4 regions of the Rahnella sp. 2050 genome follow, and region 3 is predicted to be linked to each of the others. Evidence: predicted binding sites of a transcription regulator. Region 3 holds the regulator's gene; each other region holds the start of a gene.
What was found. The regulator Fur, encoded in region 3, represses iron uptake genes when iron is present. The targets are predictions, from matches to a motif close to ATAATAATGAGAACNACTATCAA.
Positions count from the first base shown of each region.

Region 1: ABIC79_RS14805 (TonB-dependent receptor domain-containing protein) is a predicted target of Fur. The motif match lies at 3,212-3,234, and genes of this name have one in related genera.
Region 2: ABIC79_RS06035 (Nramp family divalent metal transporter) is a predicted target of Fur. The motif match lies at 1,896-1,918, and genes of this name have one in related genera.
Region 4: ulaG (L-ascorbate 6-phosphate lactonase) is a predicted target of Fur. The motif match lies at 3,174-3,196, and genes of this name have one in related genera.

Region 1 is NZ_JBEPKE010000003.1:264,133-271,677, forward strand. It holds gene ABIC79_RS14780 (ParD-like family protein) at 1-169, shown strand, start outside; gene map (type I methionyl aminopeptidase) at 162-962, shown strand; gene ABIC79_RS14790 (PadR family transcriptional regulator) at 1,018-1,500, opposite strand; gene ABIC79_RS14795 (siderophore-interacting protein) at 1,503-2,315, opposite strand; gene ABIC79_RS14800 (TetR/AcrR family transcriptional regulator) at 2,454-3,065, opposite strand; gene ABIC79_RS14805 (TonB-dependent receptor domain-containing protein) at 3,453-5,825, shown strand; gene ABIC79_RS14810 (DUF3313 domain-containing protein) at 6,033-6,695, shown strand; gene ABIC79_RS14815 (paraquat-inducible protein A) at 6,722-7,339, shown strand; gene ABIC79_RS14820 (paraquat-inducible protein A) at 7,336-7,545, shown strand, end outside.
Region 2 is NZ_JBEPKE010000001.1:1,364,570-1,372,114, reverse strand. It holds tRNA gene ABIC79_RS06050 (tRNA-Ala) at 1-76, shown strand; tRNA gene ABIC79_RS06045 (tRNA-Ala) at 149-224, shown strand; gene ABIC79_RS06040 (NupC/NupG family nucleoside CNT transporter) at 361-1,548, opposite strand; gene ABIC79_RS06035 (Nramp family divalent metal transporter) at 1,966-3,195, shown strand; gene ABIC79_RS06030 (DUF2502 domain-containing protein) at 3,267-3,680, opposite strand; gene mgrA (L-glyceraldehyde 3-phosphate reductase) at 3,840-4,829, opposite strand; gene ABIC79_RS06020 (alpha-keto acid decarboxylase family protein) at 5,158-6,816, shown strand; gene ABIC79_RS06015 (LysR family transcriptional regulator) at 6,805-7,545, opposite strand, start outside.
Region 3 is NZ_JBEPKE010000002.1:1,084,786-1,092,330, forward strand. It holds gene glnS (glutamine--tRNA ligase) at 1-807, shown strand, start outside; gene chiP (chitoporin ChiP) at 1,286-2,656, shown strand; gene chiQ (ChiQ/YbfN family lipoprotein) at 2,670-3,005, shown strand; gene fur (ferric iron uptake transcriptional regulator) at 3,134-3,589, opposite strand; gene fldA (flavodoxin FldA) at 3,902-4,429, opposite strand; gene ABIC79_RS12300 (methyl-accepting chemotaxis protein) at 4,851-6,515, shown strand; gene ybfE (LexA regulated protein) at 6,592-6,873, opposite strand; gene ybfF (esterase) at 7,135-7,545, opposite strand, start outside.
Region 4 is NZ_JBEPKE010000004.1:284,805-292,349, reverse strand. It holds gene ABIC79_RS17395 (3-keto-L-gulonate-6-phosphate decarboxylase UlaD) at 1-603, opposite strand, end outside; gene ulaC (PTS ascorbate transporter subunit IIA) at 629-1,099, opposite strand; gene ulaB (PTS ascorbate transporter subunit IIB) at 1,110-1,418, opposite strand; gene ulaA (PTS ascorbate transporter subunit IIC) at 1,475-2,878, opposite strand; gene ulaG (L-ascorbate 6-phosphate lactonase) at 3,291-4,355, shown strand; gene ulaR (HTH-type transcriptional regulator UlaR) at 4,470-5,225, shown strand; gene glpE (thiosulfate sulfurtransferase GlpE) at 5,310-5,630, shown strand; gene ABIC79_RS17360 (trans-sulfuration enzyme family protein) at 5,771-6,961, shown strand; gene ABIC79_RS17355 (hypothetical protein) at 7,076-7,222, opposite strand; gene ABIC79_RS17350 (helix-turn-helix domain-containing protein) at 7,162-7,545, shown strand, end outside.

The DNA.
Region 1 (7,545 bases), on a different contig from region 3:
CGAGCACTGGATGAAGATTGGCATGCTGATGGAAACCCATCCTGATATGACGCACAGCCAGATTTCGCAATTGCTGGTGCAGTGCAGCATGGAATCTGAAGAAAACACCGGAAGTATCCGCACGCTGTTAAACGTGGGTGGCACACACAGGAAGGCAAGCAATGAATAATGGTTTAGACAGCAGGTATTTCGTCAACAATAACCGCATGATCAAAACGCCGGAAGGCATCGATAAAGCCCGTATCGCCGGTAAACTGGCGGCGCGCGTGTTGCATATGATCACGCCGTACGTAGTGCCAGGCGTTACGACTAACGAACTGGACCGCATCTGCCACGATTTTATCGTCAACGAATTGCAGGCGATCCCGGCCAATATCGGTTATCACGGCTATCAGAAAACCACCTGCACCTCCGTCAACCACGTGATTTGTCACGGCATTCCTTCCGATAAGGCGCTGAAAAAAGGCGATATTGTTAACATCGACGTGGCGCTGATCAAAGACGGCTGGTACGGCGATACCAGCCGTATGTATTACGCCGGTGAACCCGGCATTATGGCGCGCCGTCTGGTGGATACCACCTATGAAGCAATGATGGCCGGTATTGCAGTGGTACGTCCCGGCGCAACGCTCGGCGACGTCGGCCATGCGATTGCCACTGTCGCGAAACGCGAAGGGTTTTCCATTGTGGAAGAGTATTGCGGCCACGGCATCGGCATGGGCTATCACGAAGATCCGCAGGTGCTGCATTATGGCGAGCAAGGTCACGGGCTGTTATTGCAGGAAGGCATGTTATTTACCATCGAACCGATGCTCAATGCCGGTAAAAAACAAAACAAAGTCCTGCCCGATGGCTGGACCGTGGTGACTAAAGATCATTCGTTGTCCGCACAATGGGAACATATGATTGCGGTGACGAAAGATGGTTATGAAATACTGACCCCGTGGCCGGAAGAGAAGTGACAATACCGGGACAGTAAAGCCTCCATCCGGAGGCTTTTTGCTTTCTGAGGTACGGCTAACTGCGCTCGATTTCTTTTGTCGCCCGGTCTAACGCATCGGTGATTTTATACAGTGTCTCCTGTCCGATGGGGCCTTTCGCCAGCCGCAGGTTAAGCGCCATGCGGATATTGTTTATCGCGCGCTGCATTTCAGGAATGCTGCGATTGTTGGATAAAATCGCCAGCGAATGCAGTTTTTCCGTCACTGAGCCGAGCAGTTCTCCCTGTTCAGCCAGCGATTGCGAACCTTCCGGTGTAATCGCATATTGCTTCTTACCGCCCTCTTCCTGGCTGGCCGAAATCAACCCCTGTTCTTCTAAAAAGGTCAGGTTCGGATAAATGATACTGGCGCTCGGCGTGTATTCACCTTTGGATAATTCTTCGATGGCCTTGATCAGTTCATAACCGTGGGCGGGACGCCGCTGCAAAAAATGCAGCATCAGCAGGCGGATATCCCCCGTTTCGAACATTCTTTCGCGGCGGTGTTTATGATTCATCATCGTTATTTATTATGCCAATAGGCCACACAACGCACCAGGTTCGCATCCAATCCACGGGTTTCCACGAAATAATCATTCAGCCCTTTGGCGAATTTCCCTTCACCGGTGACCCAGATGTAGTAATCGCTTTCTGGCAGCGGCAGGCTTTTCAGTTTTTTAACCGCCGCGTCATCTTCCTGATAACCGTTGTGCTCATCGCTGACAATCCATTCGATGTTGAAGTCTTGTTCATCATCTAAATAGCTGACGCAACTCACGTCTTTCACTTTCACCAGCACGGTGATTTTGGCGTCAGACGCCGCCTGTTTCAGCTCACGCAGACGGCGTTTCACCGCCGGAAGACCGGTTTCATCGCAGACATACAACTGCCATTTATAGGTGGTCGGGATGATCAGTGAACCACGTGGCCCGCCGATGATCAGTTTATCGCCCGGCTTCGCATCAGCCGCCCATTCGCTGGCGACACCCCCGTCGTGAATATAGAAATCCAGCGTCAGTTCGTTGGTCTGTGCATCGTAATGCAGCGGCGTGTATTCGCGGTTCAGCGGACGCGGCCCTTCGCCCCACACAATCCCTTCTTCGGTGGCGGTGGGTGGTGTAATGACATCCCCCGGATTCGCCGGGAAAAACAGTTTGATGTGGTCATCGAAGCCGCGTGACGTAAACCCGCTCAGCTCGTCGCCGTTTAATACAATGCGTTTAAAACAGCCGGAAATCGTTTCACTGCTTTTTACCGTGATATGACGGAAAACCAGTTCATTTTTGACACGAACCGGCAGATTTGCGGCAGGGGTTTCAGTGCGATGTTGTGCCATCACGTTCTCTCTTTTGCGATAAGGTTTACAGAAAGATATATCTTAGTCATGTTTTCCGCAATCCCGGAAAGTGTAAGGAAAAACAAAAAAGCCATCACGGTGGATGGCTTCGGATTGCAGTGGCAGGAGGAAGAATGGCTAGCGCACGGCGCCGTACAGGAACATCTCGACGGCGTTTTTCACCAGTTGCTTGATCTCGATGACGTCCAGTGGCGCAGGGTCGCTCTGGTACAAACGCATATTGGTTTGCGCCGTCACCAGCGCCAGAAACTGGCGCGCGCGCAAATCGGCATCAGCATTGCCGAGTTGCCCTTTTTGCATCGCCAGCGCTAAAAATGCCGCCAGTGATTCGATGGCTTCACCCGGACCGGCATCGTGAAACAACATACCGATGTCAGAACGCCCGGCTTCGGCAATCACCATCCGGTATACCGCCAGCGCGGTACCGTCGTTGGTCAGCACCAGCAACATTCTTTCACCAAAACGGGTCAGCACTGTTTCAAGCGGCAGATCAGGCAAGGGGGCGGAAAGCCCGTCAACGGCATCGGAAAGATGCCCGGTGGCGTAGGCTTTAACCACCGCCACCAGCAGCGATTCTTTGGAGGGAAAGTAATTGTAAAGTGTGGCTTTTGATCCGCCAAGCCGCCGGGCAAGCTCATTCATCGAAGCACGCTCGTAGCCGCACTCCTGAAATAATTCCGCCGCGGCATCCACAATGGCATCCCTTCTGGCCTCAGTACGTACCTTCATTTTCACTCCTTAACTGTACGGTACAGTTTCTATTTGTACCCACTCTAACCATGCCTTTCCGGCTTGTAAAGCCGCGCCCCCCTGACCCGTTTCGAAAGACGAATTGCAAAGATTTCGTTAAGAACTACATTTTTTTTATCATTTTGTTGATAACAATTATCAGTATCATTATCATTCTCACAAAGCCGAAATGGGTGCGGATGTTAAATAAACCCATATTTTATAAGGACAATGGCCTTTTCACGGAAGAATTGCATGCAGATGACCAGCGCGTCTGATTTGTCGAAAGGCAGTAAATGCGAGCAGAACTTAAAAAAATTAGTCCAGGACTTATAACAAATGTTCAAATCCTTTACACAGCAGGGTTTGGTGAAAAACGTCATTTTCATGGGGACGATTCTCACCACCACCTTTAACGTAAATGCAGCGGAAGCCGTTAAAGACAATACCGATCTCACAGCAAGCAATACGCAATCTTCTGAAGCCATCAAAAAAAAACCGGCGGTGCGTACCGCGCAGGATCTGGCGCAGAACAATGAAGAAGTCATGACTGTCACCGAAACGATGCCGGATAAAAAACCAGGCTCGAAAACCACCATCACGGCGGCAGAAATGCAGCGAAAAGGCGGTAATGATTTCGGCACTATCATGCGTTATGAGCCGCTGATCACCGCGACCGGCGCGAGTGGCGGCTCCGGCAATGGCAAAAGCGGCTTCGACCGCAGCGGTTATACCGGCTATAACATCCGTGGCCTGGAAAGCAACCGCGTCGGTATTGACGTCGACGGTATTCCGCAGCCAAACGCTACCGGGCGCAGCTACGTCAGCCGTGCGGGCCTGAACACCTTTGGTATTGGCCGCGATTACATCGACCCGTATATTTACGGTCAGGTGGATATTGAATCCGGCGCCACATCAGCCGATCGCGCCAACACCTCCATCGGTGGTGCCGTTTCCTTCCTGCCAAAATCTGCCGACGATTACCTGCGTCCGGGCAAGGAAGTCTATTTCGGTTACCAGTCTGATTATGATTCTTCGGATCGTTCCTGGCACAACGGCATCACCGCTGCCGCCGGTGACGAAACCCTGCGGGGCCTGATCGCCATCAGCCGCCGCGACGGCCAGGAAACCAGCAACAACAGCGATACGCTCGATGCGTATCCGGCCAACTGGCACTCTGACGCCATTATGACGTCGGTCATCTGGCAGCCGAATGATGCGCATAAAATCACCGGCACCCTCGATTACTACGAGAAAGTGAACCACACCCATTACGATACCTGGAACAATGCTGGCAGCGCGATTCTGGGTACCGCACAACAGCAAAGTAACACCCGCCGCTGGGGCGCGAGCCTGAAAGATGAATGGACGCCATTCAACGATTACGTGGATGCCATCGTCTCGAAAGTGTATTACCAGTACACCCAGGCACACGACAACACCTATCTGCCAAACGAAAGTAAGCAGATGATGAACGTCTACTCAAACTATGACGTGAACACCTACGGCGCGGAGACCAGCTGGCTAAAAACGCTGGGTCGCCATGAGCTGAGTGCCGGTATCAACGGCCGCGTGTCCAACACTGAACGTCCGTTCCGCGAAAGCCCGGATCAAAGTGCTTTCACGACTATCATGCAGCCGGAAGCTAACAGCCGGACGTATATCCTCGGCGGCTTCCTGCAAGACACCATCAAGTTTGACCTCGACGGCCATAACTTCTCTGTCGTGCCTGCGGTGCGTGTCGCGTATCAGAATACCAAGGCAGAAAACCTGTCAGACTTGTCCAACAGCATTGTTTCTGAAGATCAGGTTTCCACCCTGTACGGTAAAGCCAACTCCGATACACAGGCCCTGCCATCACTGGCCTTCACCTATGACATCACCCCTAAGCTGATGACTTACCTGCAGTACCAGCGCGGTGCCCAGTTCCCGGATGCCAGCCAGCTTTACGGCTCCTGGAACCTCGGTTCTAACTATGCAGGACGTGGTCAGTACGCGCTGATCGGTAACACTAATCTGAAAACCGAAACCAGCAATAACTTTGAATGGGGCATGAAAGGCGAAGCCACGGAAGGCGTGACCTTCAAGACTTCCCTCTTCTATAACACCTACAAAAACTTCATTGCTAACACCCGTTACACCCGCGCGGGCAGCCCGGGTATGTTCACCAACGTGCCCTCCAATATTTATACGATTTATCAGGCAGAAAACCGCGATGAAGCCTTTATCTACGGTGGCGATCTGAGTACCAAAATTAACTACGGTACCTGGTTCAGCAGCGTTGATGGCCTGAGCACCACCTTCGCACTGGGTTATGCCAAGGGTGAATCGAAATCCAGCTACGATGGCGACAAATATGTTGACCTCGACAGCGTGCCGCCAATGAAGTTTGTGGCTGGCGTGGCATGGGATGCGCCATCCGGCATCTACGGCACCGCCCTGACCGCCACCTTCGTGAAAGGTAAAAAAGCCGAAGCGACCAGCCGCCAGAGCTACACCAATGCCGGGACGCCAATCACGGGTTCCACCACCGAATACATGAATGTGCCGGGCTACGGTATGGTGGATGCAACGGCCTACTGGAAAGTCGCGAAGAACGTGAAACTCAGCGGTGGCGTTTATAACATCACCGACCGCAAATACTGGGATTACCTGAGCAGCCGCACCCTGACCGAAACCACCAATCAGGATGAGTACAACAAAGCGCTGGCTGTGATGCCGGGTCGCAGCTTCCAGTTGGGCGTGAACGTCGATTTCTAACCGATAACGCCCGAACGGACAACATCAAAGGCGTCATGTGCAAACATGACGCCTTTTTTACGCCTTGTGACCTTCCCCTCAAAACTAAACCCACCTGTACATTTTCTTGACATGGGAATTTTATTACCCCATAAATGAACCGTACCGTACGGTTTTGAAATAAACCGAAACCGACGTCCCGCGACGATTCTTAAAAAGGTAGGAAAAATGTCTGCATCCGTTCACGGCTATTCTCTGGCGGCTTTGATTTCTTTGGGTTTTCTCACCGGGTGCGCGAGTACCCAGCCTGTGCCCTACACCGGGGTCACCTCTTCTCCACAAATGAAACCTGATACCCAGGACGATTCAGGCCATATCGCATACAGCTACAACACCCCGACGGACTGGAATAAATACAGCCGCGCGATCCTCGATCCGGTGGTGATTTATCAGGGCAAGGATGCCCAGTTTGATGACGTCACGGCGGAGCAAAAACAGCAACTGGCGGCGTACATGCAGCAGCAGTTCGGCAAAAGTGTCGGCGGGCGTTTCCCGCTGACGAACGCTATTACCCCAGGCACCTTACGTATCCGGCTGACGCTCACCGGCGCGCAAACCACCACCGCGTTTCTGGGCACGTTCACCCGCTTTGATCTGATGGGCGGGCCGTACAACATCGTGCAGTCAGTGCGCGGCAAACAGGGTTCATTCACCGGCTCCGTGAGTTATGCGGTGGAAATTTATGACGCCCCCTCCAATCAGTTGCTGAAGGCTTATATCGCGAAGCAATACCCGAACTCGCTGAACATTGGCGCGACCTGGGGTGCGCTGAGTGCGGCCGAAACCGGGCTGGATAAAGGCGCGGAACAGTTGCAGGCACAACTGAAATAAGTGACGGCAGGACACAGGACATCACCATGAAAATCTATCCGCAGCAGGTCGTTTGCAAACATTGCGACAGTCTGTATACCCGAAAACCTGTGCGGTCCGGCGAGGCCGCACATTGCCAGCGTTGCCGTGCCGTACTGTATCGGGGAAGCTGGCTGAGTCTGGAACAATGGTTTGCGCTGACGGTCACCGCCGCGCTGTTTTTCATTATCGCCAATGCCTTTCCGGTGCTGGAAATTCAGTTTCATGGTCAGGTGCAGGCGGCAACGTTGTGGCAAACCGCGATGGCGCTGGCGTACAGCTACGCATCGCCACTGGCCATTCCGCTGGCCATGCTGATCATCGTCTGTCCGTGTCTGCAAATTCTCTTATTGGGTTGGGTGTTATGGCACGCCTGCCGGAAAAAAGCCGCGCCGGGGCTCGCTTCTGCGATGCGTTTGCTGGCCGGGCTGGCGCCCTGGAGCATGGCGGAAGTGGCGTTGCTGAGCATTCTTATCGCCGCCATCAAACTCTCGGGGCTGGTGCAATTCACCCCCGGCCCCGGCACATGGGCGCTGCTCGGGTTGTGCCTGTTATTACCGGTGATCAACCATCAGGATTTCCACCCGCTGTGGAGCCTCAAAACGCTGAAAGGCCAGCGCGAATGACGCCGGTTCCGCACGCATTAACGCAGGGCATCGTGCGCTGTCATGTCTGCGGACTGGCCTGCGAACAGGTGCCTGGCGTGCGGGCGTTGCCGTGTCCGCGCTGCCATGCGCCGCTGCATCCGCGATTGCCGGACAGCCTCAGCCAGTCATGGGCATTGCTGCTCACCGGGCTGTTGCTGTATCTGCCCGCCAATTTACTGCCGGTG
Region 2 (7,545 bases), on a different contig from region 3:
GGGGGTATAGCTCAGCTGGGAGAGCGCTTGCATGGCATGCAAGAGGTCAGCGGTTCGATCCCGCTTATCTCCACCAACTTCCTTTCCAGAGTAAGTTGGCTGTTTCCTTCCCAGGGAAACAAAAAAGTAAATGTGTACGACCTCGTGTGGGGGTATAGCTCAGCTGGGAGAGCGCTTGCATGGCATGCAAGAGGTCAGCGGTTCGATCCCGCTTATCTCCACCAAATATTAAAGAAACCCGCTTCGGCGGGTTTTTTGCTTTTGGCGCTTTGTCATTTCTCCTGCCTGTTTTACTGCGCTGAATCGCAGACATAAAAAAAGGCGCCGGAGCGCCTTTCTCGTCGTTCTGTATTTGCTTACTTACGCCAGTACCAGACCCGCGATAGAAGCAGACAACACGCTGACCAGCGTTGAGCCGTACAGCAGTTTCAGGCCGAAGCGTGAAACCACGTTGCCCTGATGTTCGTTCAGGCCTTTGATAGCGCCGGCAACGATACCGATGGAAGAGAAGTTTGCGAAAGACACCAGGAACACGGACAAGATGCCCACGCCGCGTGGTGAAAGTTCGGTTGCTACTTTCTGCAGATCCAACATCGCAACGAATTCATTGGAAACCAGTTTGGTTGCCATGATGCTGCCTACCTGCAAGGCTTCGTGACTTGGCACGCCCATCATCCACGCGAATGGATAGAAGACATAACCCAGCACGCCCTGGAAGGTGATACCGAATACCACGTCGAACAACGCATTCAGGCATGAAATCAGTGCGATGAAACCAATCAACATGGCTGCAACGATGATAGCCACTTTGAAGCCTGCCAGGATGTATTCACCCAGCATTTCAAAGAAGCTCTGACCCTGGTGCGTATTACCGATTTGCAGGTCTTCTTCTGAATCAACCTTATAAGGGTTGATCAACGACAGTACGATGAAGGTACTGAACATGTTGAGCACCAGCGCAGCAACAACAAAGCGCGGTTCCAGCATGGTCATGTACGCACCCACAATCGACATAGAAACCGTCGACATTGCTGTGGCAGCCATGGTGTACATACGTTTTTCAGACATTTTGCTCAGAATATCTTTATACGCGATAAAGTTTTCTGACTGACCCAAAATCAGGGAGCTGATGGCGTTGAAAGATTCCAGTTTTCCCATGCCATTAATTTTCGACAGAACCGTACCGATAATACGGATGACGAAAGGCAGTACACGAATGTGTTGTAAAATACCGATCAACGCAGAAATAAACACGATCGGACACAAGACTTTCAAGAAGAAGAACGCTAATCCTTTATCGCTCATGCCTCCAAATACGAAGCCGGTCCCTTCCGCAGCGAATCCTAATAATTTCTCAAACAAGTCTGAGAAGCCTTTCACAAAACCTAAACCAACAGAAGAATTCAGGAAGAAGTAGGCTAACAAGACTTCGATGACCAACAGCTGAACGATGAAGCGTAAACGGATATTTTTCCGGTCACGGCTCACCAGTAAAGCGAGTGCAGCGACAACGGCCAACGCTAATACAAAGTGCAATATTCGGGACATGGGTGCTCCAAATTAGAGGCAGGCTATATTTCGACGGTCATTTTATGTAACGCGTACATTTAAAACGTGAAGTCGATTGCAAATATAGAAATTACAGACACGAATTGCAACAAATCGCGGCCCATCACACAAAAAATCAAGATGTTAATAAAACTAAGCACAATTAGCATTCCTGTGCTAGTTTTATCATGTGCCGTAATGCGTTCTGAATCTGGCCCGTTAATGTCTGTTTTAGGAAAGTGCGCTGCGTCTGGCTTTCTGAAGCCGGGTGAGCGAATCACCCCCTCAGTTATTACCTTCTCGCTTACTGCTGCTGCCTATCAGAGTAATCACTCAGATCATTCCAAATGCACTTGATAATCATTATCAATTAGATATCATTGATGTAAGCGTAATAATTGTAAGGGTTAACTAACTATGCTGAACAGCCGGGCCGAATCTGCAGGCCGCGCGTCCAGAAAGATGAAGCTTTCACTGATGGGACCGGCCTTTATCGCCGCCATTGGTTATATCGATCCGGGCAACTTTGCGACGAATATTCAGGCCGGTGCTTCTTATGGCTATCAGTTGCTGTGGGTGGTGGTATGGGCCAACGTCATGGCGATGTTGATCCAGTTGTTGTCTGCCAAACTCGGTATCGCGACCGGCAAAAACCTGGCCGAACATATCCGCGATCGTTTCCCGCGTCCGGCCGTCTGGGCTTACTGGGTGCAGGCGGAGATTATCGCAATGGCCACCGATCTGGCCGAATTTATTGGCGCCGCCATTGGCTTCAAATTGCTTCTCGGGGTTTCCCTGTTACAGGGCGCAGTACTTACCGGGATTGCCACCTTTATTATCCTTGGGCTGCAAAAACGCGGGCAAAAGCCGCTGGAACTGGTGATCGCCGGTTTACTGTTGTTTGTTGCTGCGGCTTATATTGTTGAATTGTTCTTCTCGCAGCCAAGCATGCTGGCGCTGGGCAAAGGCATGTTAATCCCCGCACTGCCAACCGCCGATTCGGTGTATCTGGCCGCGGGTGTGCTCGGCGCGACCATTATGCCGCATGTCATTTATCTGCACTCTTCGCTGACTCAGCGGGGCGGCAAGGCGTCCAAAGCGCAGCGTTATTCAGCCACCAAGCTGGATGTCGGTATTGCCATGACTATCGCCGGTTTTGTGAATCTGGCGATGATGGCGACGGCTGCGGCGGCATTCCATTTCAGCGGACACAGCGGGATCAGTGAGCTGGATGAAGCCTATCTGACGCTGCAACCGTTGCTCGGCCACGCTGCCGCGACCACCTTCGGTCTGAGTCTGGTGGCAGCCGGTTTATCTTCTACAGTTGTCGGCACGCTGGCCGGACAGGTAGTGATGCAGGGGTTCGTGAAATTCTACATTCCGCTGTGGGTTCGCCGTACGGTGACCATGATGCCGTCTTTTATTGTGATCCTGATGGGATTAGATGCCACACGTATTTTGGTGATGAGCCAGGTATTGCTGAGCTTCGGGATTGCGCTGGCATTGCTGCCGTTGCTGGCTTTTACCGGTAACCGCAGCCTGATGGGCGAGATGGTGAATACTAAAACCGTGCAGTGGGCGGGGCGGGTCATCGTGCTGATCGTCGTCAGCCTTAACCTTTATCTGCTGACAGGTATGTTGAAATAACGCCTTCGCCAGCAACAGGTAATAAAAAACGGGACAGTTTGCGCTGTCCCGTTTTTGTTTTATTCCGTTGATTAATGGCGGTGATCGCCATGCCCGCCCCTGCGATCATCATGGCCGTGACCCCGATCCGGCCCGCGGCGGTGATCATAATGCGGACGTCCGTGGTCGCTGTGATGATAACGCGGTGGCGGCATCGGACGACGTGGAGGATGGCGTTCGTTCCACCAGCCATGATCGCGCCAGCGATAACCATCCCAGTAATAGCCACGCGGGCTGCGTGCACCATAGTGGTGACCACGGTAACCATTCCACCAGCCTGGGTTACGCCAGTCATAGCCGTCCCAGTAATAACCCCGCCTGTCGCGATCACCGATATTGATAGAAAGGCCCGGCGTATTCAGGCTGAAGCTGCTGGCCTGCACGGTGGGTACCGCCGCAGGGAGCAGGGTAAAGAACAATGTGGCAAAAAGTACCGGCTTTAACATGAGTGGCCCCAGATTCCTTATAATTTATGCTGACAGTTATAAGGGGAAGAGGGCACCGGTACTATTGCTTACAATCCTGTTTTGAATGATTTACGCGCCTTAACGGTTTACTTACGAATCCTCCATAAAGGCGCGTTTTTTATACCGCAGGGTAATCGCTTACACTAAAATCCCTTCGATCGCCGCCAGTTCTTCTGTGCTGAAATGACGGTGAGAGACCATGCCCACGGCATCGTCGATCTGGCTGGTTTTACTGGCACCAATCAGGACGGACGTCACGCGGTCGCCGCGCAGAACCCACGCCAGCGCCATCTGCGACAGCTTCTGACCGCGTGCCTGCGCAATATCATTCAGCTTACGCACTTTTGCCAGCTTCTCTTCCGTCAGCTGATCTGCTGTCAGGAACTTACTGCCGCTGGCTGCGCGGGAATCTTCAGGAATGCCCGCCAGATAACGGTCAGTCAGCACGCCGCCTGCCAGTGGCGAGAAGGCGATAGACCCGACGCCGTTATCCGCCAGCGTATCCAGCAGATCAGCCTCAACCCAGCGCTCGAACATGGAATATTTCGGCTGATGGATCAGGCACGGTGTGCCAAGATCTTTCAGGATTTCAAACGCTTTTTTGGCGCGTTCTGCCGGATAGTTCGACAAACCGACGTACAGGGCTTTGCCCTGACGCACGATCAAATCCAGCGCGGCCATGGTTTCTTCCAGCGGTGTATCAGGGTCAGGACGGTGATGATAGAAAATATCCACGTACTCCAGCCCCATGCGTTTCAGGCTCTGATTCAGGCTGGCGACCAGATATTTTTTCGAGCCCCAGTCTCCGTACGGGCCGTCCCACATGGTGTAACCGGCTTTGGAGGAAATAATCAGCTCATCGCGATAAGGCAATAAATCTTCCTGCAGGATGCGGCCGAAATGCTGTTCTGCCGAACCCGGAGGCGGGCCGTAGTTATTGGCCAGATCGAAATGGGTGATCCCATGGTCGAAAGCATGGCGGATCAGTTTCCGGCCATTCTCAAAATGGGCGTTATCGCCGAAGTTATGCCACAAACCCAGGGAAACGGCGGGCAGTTTCAGACCGCTCTGGCCACAGCGACGGTATTCCATATTCTCGTAACGGGTTGGACTGGCTTGATACACCATGTGAGTCCTTATAATAAATTCAGAAGTGAACAGAAGGTTATAAATGTCATAAAAAACCAATTTTAGTGTATGCGCTTTCACAAGCATTTCCAGCTAATCAGATCACATACGGAACAATCCTTGTGCGCAGGATCGTTGATTACCGTGACTATTCTTCCTGCCTATTACCTTTACTGCTGAATCCGCTTCCCTGCATTCACACAGTGCAGGGGTGTAACTCTGCGTTGCCATGCCTTATTTCGAATAATAAATGTGCTGTTCCCCGGTTTGGAGTAATACTCATATTAGTGGGATTAACTGGTTACTTTATTTTTCTCAGAGGATCGTCATGGTTAATGAATACACAGTAGGTGACTATCTCTTAGATCGTTTATCACTCAGCGGGATCTCCGAGTTGTTTGGCGTGCCGGGTGACTACAATCTGAAATTCCTCGACAGTGTGATTAATCATCAGCAAATCACCTGGGTCGGCTGTACCAATGAATTAAATGCCGCCTATGGCGCAGATGGTTACGCCCGTACCAAAGGTATTGCGGCGTTGCTGACGACGTTTGGTGTCGGCGAACTGAGCGCACTGAATGGCATTGCCGGTAGTTATGCGGAATATGTGCCCGTCGTGCATATCGTGGGTGCGCCAGCACTGACGTCTCAGCGTAAAGGTGAGCTGCTGCATCACACGCTGGGAGATGGCGAATTCTGTCATTTCATGCGGATGTCAGCTCCGGTCAGCGTGGCGCAGGCGTCCCTCACACCGGAAAATGCCCTGGCTGAAATCGACCGTGTGATTGAAGAAGTGATGTACAGCTCGCGGCCGGGTTACCTGTTATTGCCCAGCGATGTGGCCGCGTTGCCGGTCAGTACCCGTGCGCATGCGTTACCTGCGCGTCAGCCGCCTTTCTCGGCTTCTTCTCTGGAAGCTTTTACTGCCGCCGCTGAAACGCAGTTGCGGGGTGCAAACCGTGTTTCGTTGCTGGCGGATTTTCTGGCAGACCGCTTCAAGGTTAAAAAGGCGCTGGAACAGTGGATGGAAGAAGTGCCGCTGGCGCATTCAACGTTGCTGATGGGTAAAGGTTTATTCAACGAGCAGCAGGCGCATTTTGCTGGCACTTATTCGGGGGCCGCCAGCGCACCGTCAACGAAAGAAGCGATTGAAGGGGCTGATGTGGTGATCACGGTCGGGGTGAAATTTACTGACACCATCACCGCCGGTTTTACCCAGCAGCTTCCGTCCGGAAAATGCATCGACCTTCAGCCCTTTTTTGCCCGCGTGGGCGATAAGATCTTCCATCAGCTGCCGCTCGAAAAAACGGTCAGCGTGATGCACCGCCTGACCGCTGAACTGGCTTCCGGCCGGACGCCTTATCCTGTTAAACACAACGCATTGCCGTTGTCGCACGATAACAGCCTCGGACAATATGCCTTCTGGCAACAGATTCAGGATTTCCTGCAACCGGGAGATGTGCTGGTCGCTGAGCAGGGCACCGCCTGTTTTGGTGCGGCGGCGCTGAATTTGCCGCAGGATTGCCAGTTCGTCGTCCAGCCGTTATGGGGCTCAATCGGTTTCACGCTGCCCGCCGCATTTGGTGTACAGATTGCCGTACCGGATCGCCGTGTCGTGCTGCTGATTGGCGATGGCTCCGCACAGCTCACCTTGCAGGGATTAGGTGCCGCCATCCGTTATGGCCTGCCGCCGATTATTTTTGTGATTAACAATGACGGTTATACCGTCGAACGGGCGATACACGGCGAAACCCAGCGCTACAACGACATCGCGCAGTGGAACTGGACACAGTTCCCGGCGGCCTTCGGCGGTAAAGAAGTCTTCAGTGCGCGGGTGGATTCGCCGCAGGCGCTGAAAGAAGCGATAGCAAAGGCCACCGCACGGCGGCAGATGGCCTGGATAGAAGTCATTTTGCCAAAAATGGATATTCCTGAACTGCTCAACTCAGTGACTAAATCGCTGGCGCAGCGTAACTCAGGGCAATAAATCAGTTTCCGGTGATGGCGGGACAGTCAGCTGGTCGATGAACCACCAACCCGCCGGACCGGGCTGATTGTTTTTACTCCAGACCGCATCCACCGATATCTGCTTCGGCCAGCCGCGCATCGGCAGGCTGACCAGTTTGTCATGTCCGAACTGTTTCACCAGCCAGTGCGGCAGTGTCGCCCAGCCAAATCCCTGTTCCGCCATTTCCAGCAACATCAGATAACTGGGCGCTGACCAGATCTGACCCCGCGCCCGAGGCATTTCACGACGGCTGTAAGGCTGCAGGCAAAGCTGGCGGAAGGTGTGCAACTGCTCCGGTTGCAGATCGGTGATTTTTGCCAGCGGATGTTCACGGCTGCAAAATACCGACATATCCGTTTGTTCCGGTAAACGCGCCACACCAATGTCCGGCGGATAACTCGCCTGTACTTCCACCATGCCGACATGGGCACGGCCAGACTGCAACAGGTCGATCACATCCTGATCTTCGGCGATCTGACATTCAAATTCGATATCCGGATACCGGCGTTCAAACCGGCGCAGCAGCGCCTCGTGGTGAGTCGGCTGGTAAGTGTCAGACAGCACAAACGTCAGGCGGGTTTCCACCTGCGTCGATAAACGCACCGCCAGTTCATCGAGGCGTTCGCTGGCCGCCAGAATCGCCTGAACGTGGCTGAGCACGCGTTGTCCGGCTGGTGTCAGCACCGGCTGGCGACTCTGGCGGTCAAA
Region 3 (7,545 bases):
CCGCGCATGCCGACCGTTTCAGGTCTGCGTCGCCGGGGCTATACCGCGGCGTCTATCCGTGAATTCTGCCGTCGTATCGGCGTTACCAAGCAGGATAACAACGTCGAAATGATGGCGCTGGAATCTTGCATCCGTGACGATCTCAACGAGAACGCACCGCGCGCCATGGCGGTTATCAATCCGGTTAAAGTGATCATTGAAAACTTTACCGGTGATGATGTGCAGATGGTGAAGATGCCGAATCATCCGGGCAAACCGGAAATGGGCACCCGCGAAGTGCCGTTTACCCGTGAGATTTACATCGATCAGGCTGATTTCCGCGAAGAAGCCAACAAGCAGTACAAGCGTCTGGTGTTGGGCAAAGAAGTGCGCCTGCGTAATGCGTATGTGATCAAAGCAGAACGTATCGAGAAAGACGAGGAAGGGAATATCACCACTATCTTCTGTTCTTACGATATCGACACGCTGAGCAAAGATCCTGCCGATGGCCGCAAGGTGAAAGGCGTGATCCACTGGGTGTCCGCGTCTGAAGGCAAACCGGCTGAGTTCCGCCTGTATGACCGTCTGTTCAGCGTCGCAAACCCGGGCCAGGCGGAAGACTTCCTGACCACCATCAACCCGGATTCCCTGGTGATTTCCCACGGTTTCGTGGAGCCATCACTGGTGGCTGCACAGGCTGAAATCAGCCTGCAGTTTGAGCGTGAAGGTTACTTCTGTGCCGACAACCGCTACTCAAGTGCTGAACATCTGGTGTTTAACCGTACCGTTGGCCTGCGTGATACCTGGGAAAGCAAACCCGTCGCGTAAGCCCTCAGTATGAGGTAATAAAAACGCAGTTCAGGCTGCGTTTTTTTTCGCCTGTTATTCTTGTCAGAGATGCCTTTTGTTTTTCGTCGCGAATTAATGTATTTCCTATGCTTACTTTTAAAACGTTGTGCCACAGCCGTTCATATTGCTGAAACGTTTAAACTGTAAGATGATTTTGTTTAATCGTATGTTTTAATTATATATTATTATAGTCCATTGCTTTAATCCTTTCCTGCATACCTCTGTAATGCTTTTTCATCTTTATGTGCACTTTGTCATATTTCGATAATTAATGATTAATTACTCATTGATAATTCGCGTCGCGAAAAATACTCTTGATGTTGATTTAACCGGTTACGCCTCTGGCGACCGCTTTTTATACCCGTTTGGGTTTTGCTCGTTTTTTTAGTCAACATGAGGAATCTCTATGCACAAGCACCGTAACAGGGGCAAGGGATCGGCTTACCTGAAACCTGCCATGTATTCTCTCGCCGGCACCTTACTGGGTGGCGGAATGATGTTTTCACAAGAGACCAAAGCAGCCGGTTTTATTGATGATTCCACACTGACCGGCGGTGTGTACTACTGGCAGCGTGAACGTGACCGCAAGGACATGGATCCGGCGAGTGACCACTACAAAGACTATACAACCAACCTTTCGCATTCTACCGCTAACCTGAACCTCGATTTTTCTTCCGGCTATGCCTGGGACATGTTTGGTATTGATATCGCAGCCTTTACGGCGATTGAAATGGCCGAGAGCAGCGAGAGCGGCCATCCCAACGAAATCGCCTTTTCCAACAGCAACCGCGCCTACGACGAAGATTACTCCGGGGATAAAAGTGGGGTCAGTCTTTATAAGGCAGCCGGTAAATTCAAATACGGCGGATTCTGGGGGCACGCAGGGTATATTCAGCCTACCGGACAGACGCTGATCGCACCGCACTGGAGCTTTATGCCGGGTACGTATCGCGGTGCGGAAGCCGGTTATAAACACGATTTCGGTGACCCGGGTGAACTGAGTTTCTCCTATATGTGGGCTGATGAATATAAATCGCCGTGGCATCTGGAAATGGATGATTTCCGCCAGAATGACAAGAAAACCGGCGTTTCTTATATTCATTCGCTCGGTGCGAAATATGATTTTAAAAATGACTTCGTACTGGAAGGCGCATTTGGCCAGGCTGAAAGTTATGTCGATCAGTACTTTGCTAAAGCCTCGTACAAAATGGATCTGCTGGGCAATCCGCTGACCACCAGCTATCAGTTCTATGGTGCAGAAGACCGCATCAGTGACAAGAATGATCCGAACAGTCTGTATGACGGTCTGGCATGGTTGCAGGCACTGACCTTTGGCTATACCACCGGGCAGTTTAACTGGCGTCTGGAAGGGACGATGGTGAAAGCGGAAGGGAATCAGGGCTACTTCCTGCAGCGCATGACCCCGACTTATTCTTCCTCAAACGGCCGTCTTGATGTGTGGTGGGACAACCGCTCGGACTTCAACGCCAATGGTGAAAAAGCCGTGTATGCCGGCGTGCTTTATGATCTGGCGAAATGGGACCTGCCGGGGTTCGCGGTCGGTGGTTCGTACGTCTATGCGTGGGATGCCAAACCGAGCACCAACGCCGCTTATGACCAGAGCCAGCGTCTGAAAGAAAGCGCATGGAGCCTGGATGCGCTGTACACCATTCAGGAAGGGCGCGCCAAAGGGACGTTGTTCAAACTGCATTACACCCAGTACGACAACCATTCGGACATACCGAGCTGGGGCGGCGGTTACGGCAACATTTTCCAGGATGAAAAAGACGTGAAATTCATCGTTATCGCTCCATTTACTATTTTCTGAGGTCGCTATGTCGATGAATAAATTACTGATGATCATGGTTTCGGCTGTTTTGCTGGCCGGTTGTGCACCCACCGCCGATCAGGCACAAATATCCCAAACGCGGGAAGATTACCGTGCCTGTATCAATACGTCAGAAGGCAATCCGGACAAACTGGCATCCTGCGAGGTGTTACTGAATAAACTGAAACAGGAAAAAGCCCACCAGCAATTTGCAGAACAGGAGACGGTGCGCGTGGTGGATTATCAGCGATGTCTGACGGCGCGTAAAACTGGCGACGGTCAGGCATATGCTGCTGATTGCGGGAAAATCTGGCAGGAAATAAAAACGAACAATTCACCTAAGCCGTGAATCTCAGCAGCGAAACATACCCCGGCTTGCCGGGGTTTTTTATGCCTGCTATCCGGGCTCAATCTGCGTCGATATCAGACATAAAAAAACCGCTTTTCAGCGGTTAATTTAGTCAAAGCCTGTGCAGATTACTGCGCAGGTTTATCGTTGTGCAAAGAGTCATCTTCGCGGCAATCGCCTGCTTCACAGTGGCCGTACAGATACAGGCTGTGGTTGGTGAGCTTGATACCGTGTTTCTTAGCAATCTCACGCTGACGACCTTCAATATATTCGTCACGGAATTCGATCACACGACCGCAATCCAGACAGATCAGGTGGTCGTGGTGATGTTGCTGGGTCAGTTCGAATACGGACTTGCCGCCTTCGAAGTTATGACGGGTGACAATACCGGCGTCGTCAAACTGGTTCAGAACGCGGTAAACCGTCGCCAGGCCAATTTCTTCACCCATATCAATCAGTTGCTTGTAAAGATCTTCCGCACTAACGTGATGACCTTCCGGCGCTTGCAGCACTTCCAGGATTTTGAGGCGCGGAAGCGTGACTTTTAAGCCGGCTTTCTTCAGTGCGGTGTTGTTGTCAGTCATGCGGATTCAGTCCTGTTACTATGTGCTAATCAAGTTGAGGCATGCAGCCTGTGGCATCGGCGGCACAAAATTATTCGTTTAGTCTCTTCGTTTAACGCAATGTGCCAATTCTCGTCAACGACAGCCTGTTAATAAAGATCACAAATTGCCGGTCACATTTGTAATGCAACGACTTGATCAATAGAAAAAACAGAGGAACTCAGTGTACCTTGATACGACCGAAAGTTACAATTTTGTAGCAGTTAAATTGTTAATTTCAGTAATAGTTTGGCCCTTCAATTGTAGAATAAATCCTCAGGGCCAACAGGGTTTTTAGCCAATAATTTCAGAAAGGCTAAGTTCTTCTGTGATCTGTTTCACCCAGGCATCAACACGTTCGCTGGTCAGTTCGGGCTGACGATCTTCGTCAATTGCCAGTCCTATGAAGTGCTTATCATCCGCCAGGCCTTTAGATGCTTCAAAGTGGTAACCTTCGGTAGGCCAATGTCCGACAATCACTGCGCCGCGTGGCTCAATGATATCGCGCACGGTGCCCAGCGCATCGCAGAAATATTCGGCGTAGTCTTCCTGGTCACCGCAACCAAACAGTGCCACCAGCTTACCTTCGAAATCTATCTCTTCCAGCGTTGGGAAAAAGTCGTCCCAGTCACACTGCGCTTCACCGTAATACCAGGTTGGAATGCCGATAAGCAAAATATCGAATTTTTCCAGATCCTCTTTGCTGCTCTTCGCAATGTCATGCACCTCTGCAACATCTTTACCCAATTGCTTCTGGATCATTTTTGCGATGTTTTCGGTGTTACCTGTATCGGATCCAAAGAAGATACCTACAACGGCCATAAGATTACCTAACCTCTTGTTCTCAATGAAGTGCTCTGCAACGCAGGCAATAATAATGCAGATGATAGCAAACTCGTGCGGCGGAGAATATGCTTCTGCTCGCCTTCTTAACTGGGAAATAAGTTTATCGGGCAATATTTTTAAGTGTTATCGCCTTTGTGTGCTTTCACCTGCGGCGAATTAACCTCAGGGTTAATGAGGTCAAAAGCAAGTTTGAGAAATAAGTCGTCACAATACTAAATTTCGAGAACATTCCGCCGATAGATGATTCGGGAGCAATCTCAACATAATAAAGAAATCGATGCCCGGAGAGGTGTTCAAACATGTCCTGGGGCACTTGCCTGCTGGTTACCTGTCTTGATTCTCCGCATCCCCGTCAATCCTCAGGCCAGAAACAGACATGTTTCGAGAGAGGCATATCGTGCAGTTTTTAAAAAATATCACCATCAGGGCCGCTTTATTAACCATTCTTGGCATCTTTTGCGTCATGTGGGCAGGTGTTTCCCTTTACACCGTCACCTCACTGGACACACTGACCCAAAATACCAAAAATAGTACCGAGCTGGTCAACAATATGGCGCTGATCAATAAAGGAAATGATCAGTATTTTCGTACCGTGACGCGCCTGAGCCGCGCCGTGGCACAGCTTCAGGCCGATCCGTCAAAAGGTCCGGAAATTTTTGATACCGCCAAACAATCACTCAGCGGGCTGACGCAGGCTCTGGCCAGTTTTAAAGCGGCACCGCATCCGGGGCTGGAAGATTCCTCCGTGCAGGAATTAATCACCAGTTGGGAAAATCTGATCACGCAGGGCGTCACGCCATTGTTCGACGCAGCCCGCAGCAAAAATACGGAGTCCTATAACCAGCTAGCCAATTCCACCGTACCTGCACTGAGCCGCAGCTTTGGCTCATCGATGGAGAAAGTCAGCGGTCAGATCGCTGTCGATTTTGATGCGGCACAACGGCAATCCACCCATCTGACGTCATTTAGCAAAGTGATTCTGCTGACGGCATTTGGTATCGGGCTGGTGATTTTATTGCTGACTGACCGTTATCTGGTGATGGCGCTGGTGAAGCCGCTGGATAAAATCCGCGGTCACTTCGCGGTGATCGCCAGCGGCGATCTGACGTTTTATCTGGAAGAATTCGGTAAAAACTGCGCCGGTAAGCTGATTCCGTTGCTGAACGAGATGCAGTTGAGCCTGGTCAATACCGTTCAGACCATCCGCAACTGCACCAATCACATCTATCAGGGCGCGTCAGAAATTTCAGCCGGGAACAACGATTTGTCTTCCCGTACGGAAGAACAGGCGTCGGCGCTGGAAGAAACCGCTGCCAGCATGGAAGAACTGACGGCTACCGTTAAACACAATGCCGATAACGCGCATCACGCCAGCCAGCTGGTGATGGAGGCTTCCACCACCGCGCAGAAGGGCGGCAACATCGTGGCAGACGTGGTCAGCACCATGAAAGATATCTCCGGCAGCTCGAAGAAAATTGCTGAAATCACTTCTGTGATTAACAGCATCGCTTTCCAGACCAACATTCTGGCGCTGAATGCTGCCGTCGAAGCGGCACGTGCGGGCGAGCAGGGGCGCGGTTTTGCAGTGGTTGCCAGCGAAGTGCGCAATCTTGCACAACGCAGTGCGCAGGCGGCGAAAGAAATCGAGCAGCTTATCAGCGAATCGGTTTCCCGCGTCGACAGCGGTTCGAAATTGGTTGAAAACGCCGGTCAGACGATGAATGAAGTGGTGCGCTCAATTACGCATGTCACTGACATCATGGCGGAAATCGCCTCTGCATCCGATGAGCAAAGCAAAGGAATCAGTCAGGTGGCGGTTGCCGTCACAGAAATGGACAGCGTCACACAGCAGAACGCCGCGCTGGTAGAACAGGCGTCGCAGGCTGCGGTATCACTGGAAGAGCAGGCTTCATTGCTGAACAATGCCGTTGCTACGTTCAAACTTAAAGATAGCGTGACGAGCGTCGGTTCACGTCCGGCGAAGTCAATTTCCGCACCGTTATTGCGTCCGGATACCAGCATGCTTTCGGCGAAAAGTGCTGAAAACTGGGAAACGTTCTGAGCAGGAAGACGTGAATTAATATGGAATAAGTAAGAAAAAACAAACGGGTAGCCTGAGAGGGTTACCCGCTTTTCAATCAGCCTTCATGACCGTTAAGATGCGACAGCAGCATCTCTTCAATCAATTCGCTACGACTGATATTGCGTTCTTCTGCCAGCTTATTGAGCATATCAACAGCATCGGCATTCATTTTCAGCTCCACACGACGCAGGCCGCTCGCTTTATCGCGGCGTAACTGGTTGCGCTTATTGATCCTGAGCTGTTCATCACGGGATAGCGGATTTGTTTTTGGACGCCCCGGACGACGGTCATCTGCGAACAGATCAATCGTCGTGCGATCCAGTTGTTCTTTTGCCATAGGTAGCGGTACAACCAGGGAAGTTTTTACATCGGAAAACCGCAAGCCGGTTCCTGACGAGCGTTTCACACATTTCGGGCTAAGAAACCCTGACCCAATTCACCTCCCGCGACTCACTGTGAGTAAACGGGGCGGCAAAATTATAGCGCGCAATCATACACTGGCGCACCAGGGGTTCACAACGCCTGATTGCCCTGATTTCATGATAACTTCTTAAGTTGTGCAGACTTTTTGCACAATTTATCCCCAGGATGTTAAACCTCAGGCCGCATCGATGAAACGGTGCACCGCGCGCAGTACTGCATCGGGTTTTTCCGCGTGCACCCAATGACCGGCTCCCGCCACCACATGCGCTTTGGCCTGCGGAAATTGTCGGGCAATCGCGTCGCGATATTCATCCTGCACATACGGCGATAGCCCGCCACGGATAAACAGCGCCGGGTGATCCCACGGAGGCACGTCTTCCCAGCCGGTAATAGTTTCGTATTCACTGAGCAGCACCGGCACGTTAAAGCGCCATTCTCCCTGCTGGAATGATTTGAGCAGGAACTGGATCACGCCGTCTTCCTTTATATACGTGCGCATACATTCGGTAGCGGAGGTACGGTCGCGGAGTCCTGCCTCGGTCACGGCATTAATCGCCGCAAAAATCTCATCATGGCGACGCACGTG
Region 4 (7,545 bases), on a different contig from region 3:
ATCTTTGGCGTCGCGGATACTACGTCCGGCGATAAAGACGTGCACCGGAATGTCTTTAAATAGCGGCAAATCTTCCAGCGCCAGTCCGCCGGTAATGGTCACTTTAAAGCCCATGGCGGAAAGGCGTTTAATCGCCGAGATATCGGCATCGCTCCACGCCACCCCGGCGGCCTGCGCGTCGCGGCTGCGGTGATAAACCACCTGCCCGATGCCTGCGTCGTGCCATTCCTGCGCCTGTTCCCACGTCCAGTAACCGGTCAGCTCAATCTGCACGTCGCCGTTAAATTCTTTCGCCACTTCCAGCGCACCTTTGGTGGTGTTGATGTCGGCACAGCAAATCACCGTCACCCAGTCAGCATGGGCTTCGAAACACATGCGCGAGAGGATTTTTCCGGCATCGGCGATTTTGGCATCGGCCAGCACAATTTTTTCCGGATACAGCGCCTTGAGGTCACGCACCGCGCGCACACCTTCTGCGACACATAAAATAGTGCCAACTTCGATAATGTCGACTTCGCTGGCGATCAGACGCGTGGTTTTGTAAGCGTCGTCCATCGACTGGTTATCCAGCGCCACCTGCAACATCGGTAATGAATGAGACATAATATATTCCTTCTCTGCTAACGAATTAGTGAACCGCCGTGGCGGAGGTCAGGTCGATCAGATCCAGCACCTGTTGCGCCGTAGTGCAGGCACGCAGGCGGTCAAAATTGGCTTCATCATCAAACAGGTTCACCACCTGCATGATGCCGATTTCCTGATGCGCATTGGCATCCACCGCCGCCAGCGTGATGAGAATGTCCACCGGATCGTTATCTTCATGATTGAACACCAGCGGTTTTTTCAGCGTCACCAGCGCAAAACCGGTTTTCAGCACACCTTCTTCCGGACGGCCATGCGGCATGGCAAGCCCGGGCGCGATCACGAAATACGGCCCGAAACGTTCGACGCCGTCCAGAATCGCCTGGTAATAACGCGGCTCTACCACTCCGGCTTCCACCAGCATATCGACGCCAATTTTCACTGCGCCCTGCCAGGTTTCTGCTTCTGCGTTGAGGCGAATCGAGTTGTTTTCAGCCAGCGAATCTCGCAGTTTCATACATCGCTCCTTACTTTTTCAGGTCTGCGGAAAAGTGCGCGTTAATCACTTCCATCACTTTCGGACCGAAGTCCGCCGCCGACAGCATGTTGCGCACGCCGACCACGTATTTGTTGCCGCTGACGGTGATTTCATCCGCCACGTGCGTGGAGGCGACAATAATGTCAGCCCCGCTCAGCTCGGATTTGTATTCCCCCACCGCGCAGCTATTCATGGTGTGATCCACGCCTTCCTGCGTCAGAAACTGGCCGATTTTCATCTTCATGATCATCGAACTGCCTTGCCCGCAACCGCATACCGCCAGAATTCGTACTGTCATGGGAACCTCTTTATTTTGTGAGAAGTTATTTGTGAGAAGTCATTAGTGAACAGTCATTAGTGAGAAACGGACTGATTAAGCGCCTGTTTTTCAGCATCTTCTTCGGCCCGCAATGCGCGACCCGCGAAGAACATGTAGAGCAGCACAATCACCCCAATGACGCCTATAAAGGCCATACCGATGCTGAAGAAGCCCTGCATCATTGGCGGTGCCAGAATCGACCAGTCTGCCATGCCCATCCAGGCGCTCAGGCCGGTGAGTTTGATGGCCCAGACGCAGCCGAAGATTTCGATCATCCCCATCACCAGACAGATTTTCAGCGCCGCGCGCCAGCCGCCGAAGTGATTGGCAAACACGCCGATGGTGGCGTTAGAGAAGAACATCGGGATAAAGCCGGGGATGATCATGATGGAAGAGCCCATGCCAAACAGAATGGCGACAGCAATCAGCTGGCCGATGGTGCCCCACATAAAGCCCCAGACCACGGCGTTCGGCGCAAAGCTGTAAATAGCCGCGCAGTCGATGGCCAGCACGGCACCGGGGATCAGGCGTTGGGAGATGCCGTTAAAGGCTTCGGTCAGTTCAGCAACGAACATACGCACGCCCTGAATAATGATGAAAATCGCCACTGCAAACATCAGACCGGTTTGCAGGATGTAAATCGTCCAGTGGGTTTTTCCGGCCATTTGCTGCAGGGTGTCGAGGCCGAAGGAACACAGAATGATGCCGAAGAACACGGTCATCACGATGGCGGTAGACACGATATTGTCATGGAAAATATTCAGCCAGCCCGGCAGTTTGAGATCTTCAACACTGTCTTCTTTCTTCCCGAGATACGGCGCGATTTTATAAGCGATCCACGAGGCAAATTGCTGCTGGTGACCAATCGAGAAGCCGCTGTTTTCGGTCACGGCCTGCGTCGGTTTGTACATCATGTTCGAGGTAATGCCCCAGTACAGCGACACCAGAATTGCGGTTGACCAGATGGTGGTCCACATCGGATAGCCCATGATGAAGAAGAACACCGCAATCAGCCCCGCCTGCTGGAACATGATGTGGCCGGTGAGCATGATGGTGCGAATGCCGGTAATGCGGCGGAATACCACCATCAGGATATTCAGCGCCAGGGCGATCAGCACCGCGTAACCGACCCAGCTATAGGCCTCGCCCATGCGCTCCACCGTGGCCATCATTGAGGCATAGGTATCTGATATTGCACCGTTAATGCCATACACTTCTGAAAGTTTTGCCACCACCGGTTTGAAGGTACCGGTCAGAATGCCGGACCCCGCCTGCAGTAACATAAAGCCGATAATGGTTTTGATGGTGCCCTTGATAATCACCGTCGCGCTCTTCCTGAGCAGGATGTAACCGAGCATGGTCACAATACCCAGCAGCAACGGCGCGTTAGTCATTACCTGATTAAAAAATACGGTGAAGATGGTGTAGAGGAATTCCATAAGACTCTCCGTCTGACCTTGTTTGATCTCTTCAACGCACTTGAACATAACCGCTGCGCTAAAAAGTGAGGGACAAACGCACTCTAATGCTCACATCGAATCAAATAAAGATTCGCAATGATTATTTGTGAGCAGTCTCGCAAGATATCGTCATCGGCAGAATGAGCTAACAAACTAAATCACTCTGTTTTTATGATAAATATCAGCCATATACTACAAAAAAAGGCATGTGAAAACCGCCTGAAATCCTCCCATCCTCCTTTGTCACCCCCTGCTTAATGCTAAAAATCGCTCGTTTATAATCATTGTCATTATGAATTTTCGATGATAAGTTCTCACAAACAAATCATATATAATCACTAAATGATTTATTGTGACTCTATTTCAAAGCCAACTCAGATGAGGGAATACTATGAGCAAAGTAGAAACGATCAGCCGCGAATCCTGGATCCTCAGCACTTTCCCGGAATGGGGCACCTGGTTAAACGAAGAGATCGAGCAGGAAAAGGTCGCGCCGGGCACTTTTGCCATGTGGTGGCTGGGCTGTACAGGGATCTGGCTGAAGTCTGAGGGCGGCGCGAATATTTGTGTCGATTTCTGGTGTGGCGTCGGCAAGCAAAATCACAGCAGCCCGCTGATGAAAACCGGCCACCAGATGCAGCGCATGGCCGGTGTAAAGAAGCTCCAGCCAAATCTGCGCACCACACCGTTTGTGCTCGATCCCTTTGCGATCAGGGAGATCGACGCGGTGTTATCCACCCACGATCATAACGATCATATCGATGTGAACGTGGCCGCCGCGGTCATGCAAAACTGTGCTGCTGACGTGCCCTTTATCGGCCCGCAAACCTGTGTGGATTTGTGGATGAGCTGGGGCGTGCCCGCCAGTCGTTGCATCGTGATGACGCCGGGCAAAGTGGTGAGGATCAAAGACGTGGAAATTCACGCACTGGATTCTTTCGACCGCACGGTGCTGATCACCCTGCCCGCAGACCAGAAAGCCGCAGGGGTATTGCCGGATATGATGGATCAGCGCGCGGTGAATTATTTGTTCAAAACGCCGGGCGGTAACCTGTATCACAGCGGCGATTCGCACTATTCCAACTACTACGCCAAACACGGTAACGAATATCAGATAGACGTGGCGCTCGGCTCTTATGGCGAAAACCCGCGTGGTGTGACCGACAAAATGACCAGCGTCGATATGCTGCGCATGGCGGAATCCCTCAACACCAAAGTCGTTATTCCGTTCCACCATGATATCTGGTCGAATTTCCAGGCCGATCCGCAGGAAATCCGCGTGCTGTGGGAGATGAAAAAAGATCGCCTGAAATACGGCTTCAAGCCGTTTATCTGGCAGGTCGGCGGTAAATTCACGTATCCGGATGATAAGGATAACTTCGAGTATCACTATCCGCGTGGCTTTGACGACTGCTTTACTACCGAGACTGATCTGCCATTCAAGTCTTTCTTATAAAGTATGTTATGAACAGGCGGAGGCAACAGACTCCGCTTTTTTATAAACCATGTAATTGCCATTACTGCTCGTTTATAATCACGCGGTAATCACCTATTTACCTGCGGAGCCACCATGACTGAGCCACAACGCCACAATGCTATTCTCGATCTGCTGCAACGTCAGGGGCAGATTTCCGTCGCTGATGTGATTGATCAGTTTGATATTTCACCCGCTACGGCGCGTCGTGACATCACCAAGCTCAACGAACTGGGCAAATTGCGGAAAGTGCGCAATGGCGCTGAAGCCGTGAATCAGCCACGCCAGAACTGGACACCGCTGAATATCCATCAGACGCACAATCTCAACGAGAAAATGCGTATCGCCAAAGCGGCATCCGAACTGTGCCAGCCGGGTGAAAGCGTGGTGATTAACTGCGGTTCGACGGCGTTTCTGCTCGGCCGTGAAATGTGCGGAAAAGATATTCAGGTCATTACCAATTATCTGCCGCTGGCCAATTATCTGATTGAACAGGAGCACGACAGCGTGGTGATCATGGGCGGTCAGTACAATAAAAGTCAGTCAATTACGCTGGCACCACAAGACGGCGATGCCAGCCTGTATGCCGGGCACTGGATGTTCACCAGCGGCGCGGGGCTGACCGCCGATGGCCTGTACAAAACCGATATGCTGACCGCGATGGCCGAGCAGAAGATGTTGAATTATGTTGGGAATTTGGCGGTACTGGTCGACAGCAGCAAAATCGGCCAGCGCGCGGGCATGCTGTTCAGCCGCACCGAACAAATCGATGTGCTGATCACCGGCAAAGAAGCGAATGATGAAATCATCGGGCAATTACGTCAGAAAGGCGTGCAGGTGATCCTGGTTTAGCCTTTATCCCTGTATTTCGTCTGGTCTTAGTTGTGCAATTATTGGGTAGAATGGCGGCATAACCTTTTATGAGGCAAGACCAGAATGGAACAATTTGAAGCAATCAGCGTTGAACAAGCACATTCCCGCCTGACCTCAGGCGAAGCCGTGATGGTCGATATTCGTGACCCGCAAAGCTTCGGCGCAGCACATGCACCTGGCGCTTATCACCTGAGCAACGACAGCCTGCCTGCGTTTATCCAGCAGGCCGATGCCAAAACACCGGTACTGGTGATGTGCTATCACGGCATCAGCAGCCGCGGTGCCGCGCAATTTCTGATTTCTCAGGGTTTCGAATCGGTCTACAGCGTTGACGGCGGTTTCGAAGCCTGGTCGCAAACCTTCCCGCAAGATATTGAAGCCTGACCCCTCTTTATTGACGCCGGCGCACGCTATAGTCTTTATAACCAGGCTAATGAGTTTGCGCCGAAAATGTTCTTAAGCTGAAAAAGCTACCTTTCTCCAGTGTTGATATAATTTCCGCCTACTATCGACAGGATTCCAAGATGAAAAAACTGAACACTTCACGTTCTTTAGGGATGCGTACGCTCGCCGTTCATGGCGGACAGCAGCCCGATGCCCTGACCGGCGCGATTGCGACACCTATCACCGCCGCATCGGCATTTTCATACCCGGATTTTGACAGCGGCGCACGCCGTTTCAGTGGTGAAGAACCGGGTTATATTTACAGCCGTTTCGCCAATCCGACGGTGGCCGTTTTTGAACAGAAACTGGCGGCGCTTGAAGGCGCAGAAACCGCCGTTGCCTGCGCAAGTGGCATGGCAGCGATCAGCGCCACGTTGTTTGCCCTGCTGGTTCCCGGCGATGAAATCATTCATATCGGCACGCTGTATGGCGGCACTGAAGGCGTGGTGCGTAACCTGCTGCCACGTTATGGCATCAAACCGGTTCACGTTACCCATGTGAGCGAACTGGAAGCGGCATTCACAAAAAACACCAAAGTGGTGCTGGTGGAAACCCCGGCTAACCCGGGACTGGATATCGCCGATCTGGCTGAAGTCGCCCGTCTGTCGAAAGCCGCCGGTGCAGTCAGTGTGGCGGATAATACCTTTGCCACACCGTACCTGACGCGCCCGCTGGAACTGGGCATTGATATCGTTCTGCATTCCGCGACCAAATACATCAGCGGCCACGGCGATGCGACCGGTGGCGTAGTGGCCGGTTCGGCGGCATTAATCACGCCAATCCGCACCCTGAGTCTGAAGCAGTTCGGCGGCAACCTGAGCCCGTTCGAAGCCAGTTTGCTGATCCGCGGCCTGAAAACTCTGCCGCTGCGCGTCGAAGCCAGTTCGCTGAGCGCACAGGCGGTGGCGGAATTCCTCGACGGCCACAGCGCGGTAGACACCGTGTTCTATCCGGGGCTGAAGCAGCATCCGGGACATGCCACCGCCTCAAAACAAATGAAACTGTTTGGCGGGATTATGGCCATTGAGCTGAAAGGCGGCCTCAACGCCGCACGGACGTTCCTCGATAAGCTGAGCATCATCACGCAGGCGGTATCGCTCGGCGACACCGATTCGCTGGCCTGCCATCCGGCATCGACAACGCACAGCGCCGTCGCGCCGGAAGTTCGCCGCCAGAGCGGTATCACCGACGGACTGGTGCGCATCAGCATCGGTATCGAAGATACCGAAGACCTGATTGCTGATCTGCAACAGGCGCTGGAAGGGCTTTAAGCGGATCTGAAATCACGCTCAGCATCACATCTCCTGCATGCTAAAGTGTAATTATTATGGCGATATAGAGCATATATCGCCATAATACTTTCAGTTTACACTTCAAATTGGCTGCTACCATGCCCCGAAAAACATCGCCCTTGCTTCCGGCAACTGAATCGCTATTAACTGAGTTTGGCGATCGTCTTCGTCTGGCGAGGTTGCGCCGCAAACTGACGGCAGCACAGGTCGCAGAACGGGCAGGTATGGTTCCCATGACATTGCGCAATCTTGAACGCGGCAACACAGGCGTCACTCTCGGTGCCTGTCTGGCGGTAATGCAGGTTCTGGGCGTAGAACAAGATCTCAATTTGTTGCTCAAAGATGATCCGTTCGGCCGCCAGTTGCAGGACGCTACATTAATTCCCCGTAAACCCACCTCACGCAACTCCCGTTCAAAACGGACGCCTTCCTCTGTGTCCTCAGATAATACTCTTTTAAAACAAGATGAACCGGATACAGAAAGTGACTGGGCTAAGGATGATTTTTTAAGTGCGGGTTCATTAGCGTCACTGCTTCAAGGTGGTGAAAATACCGGTAAAAAA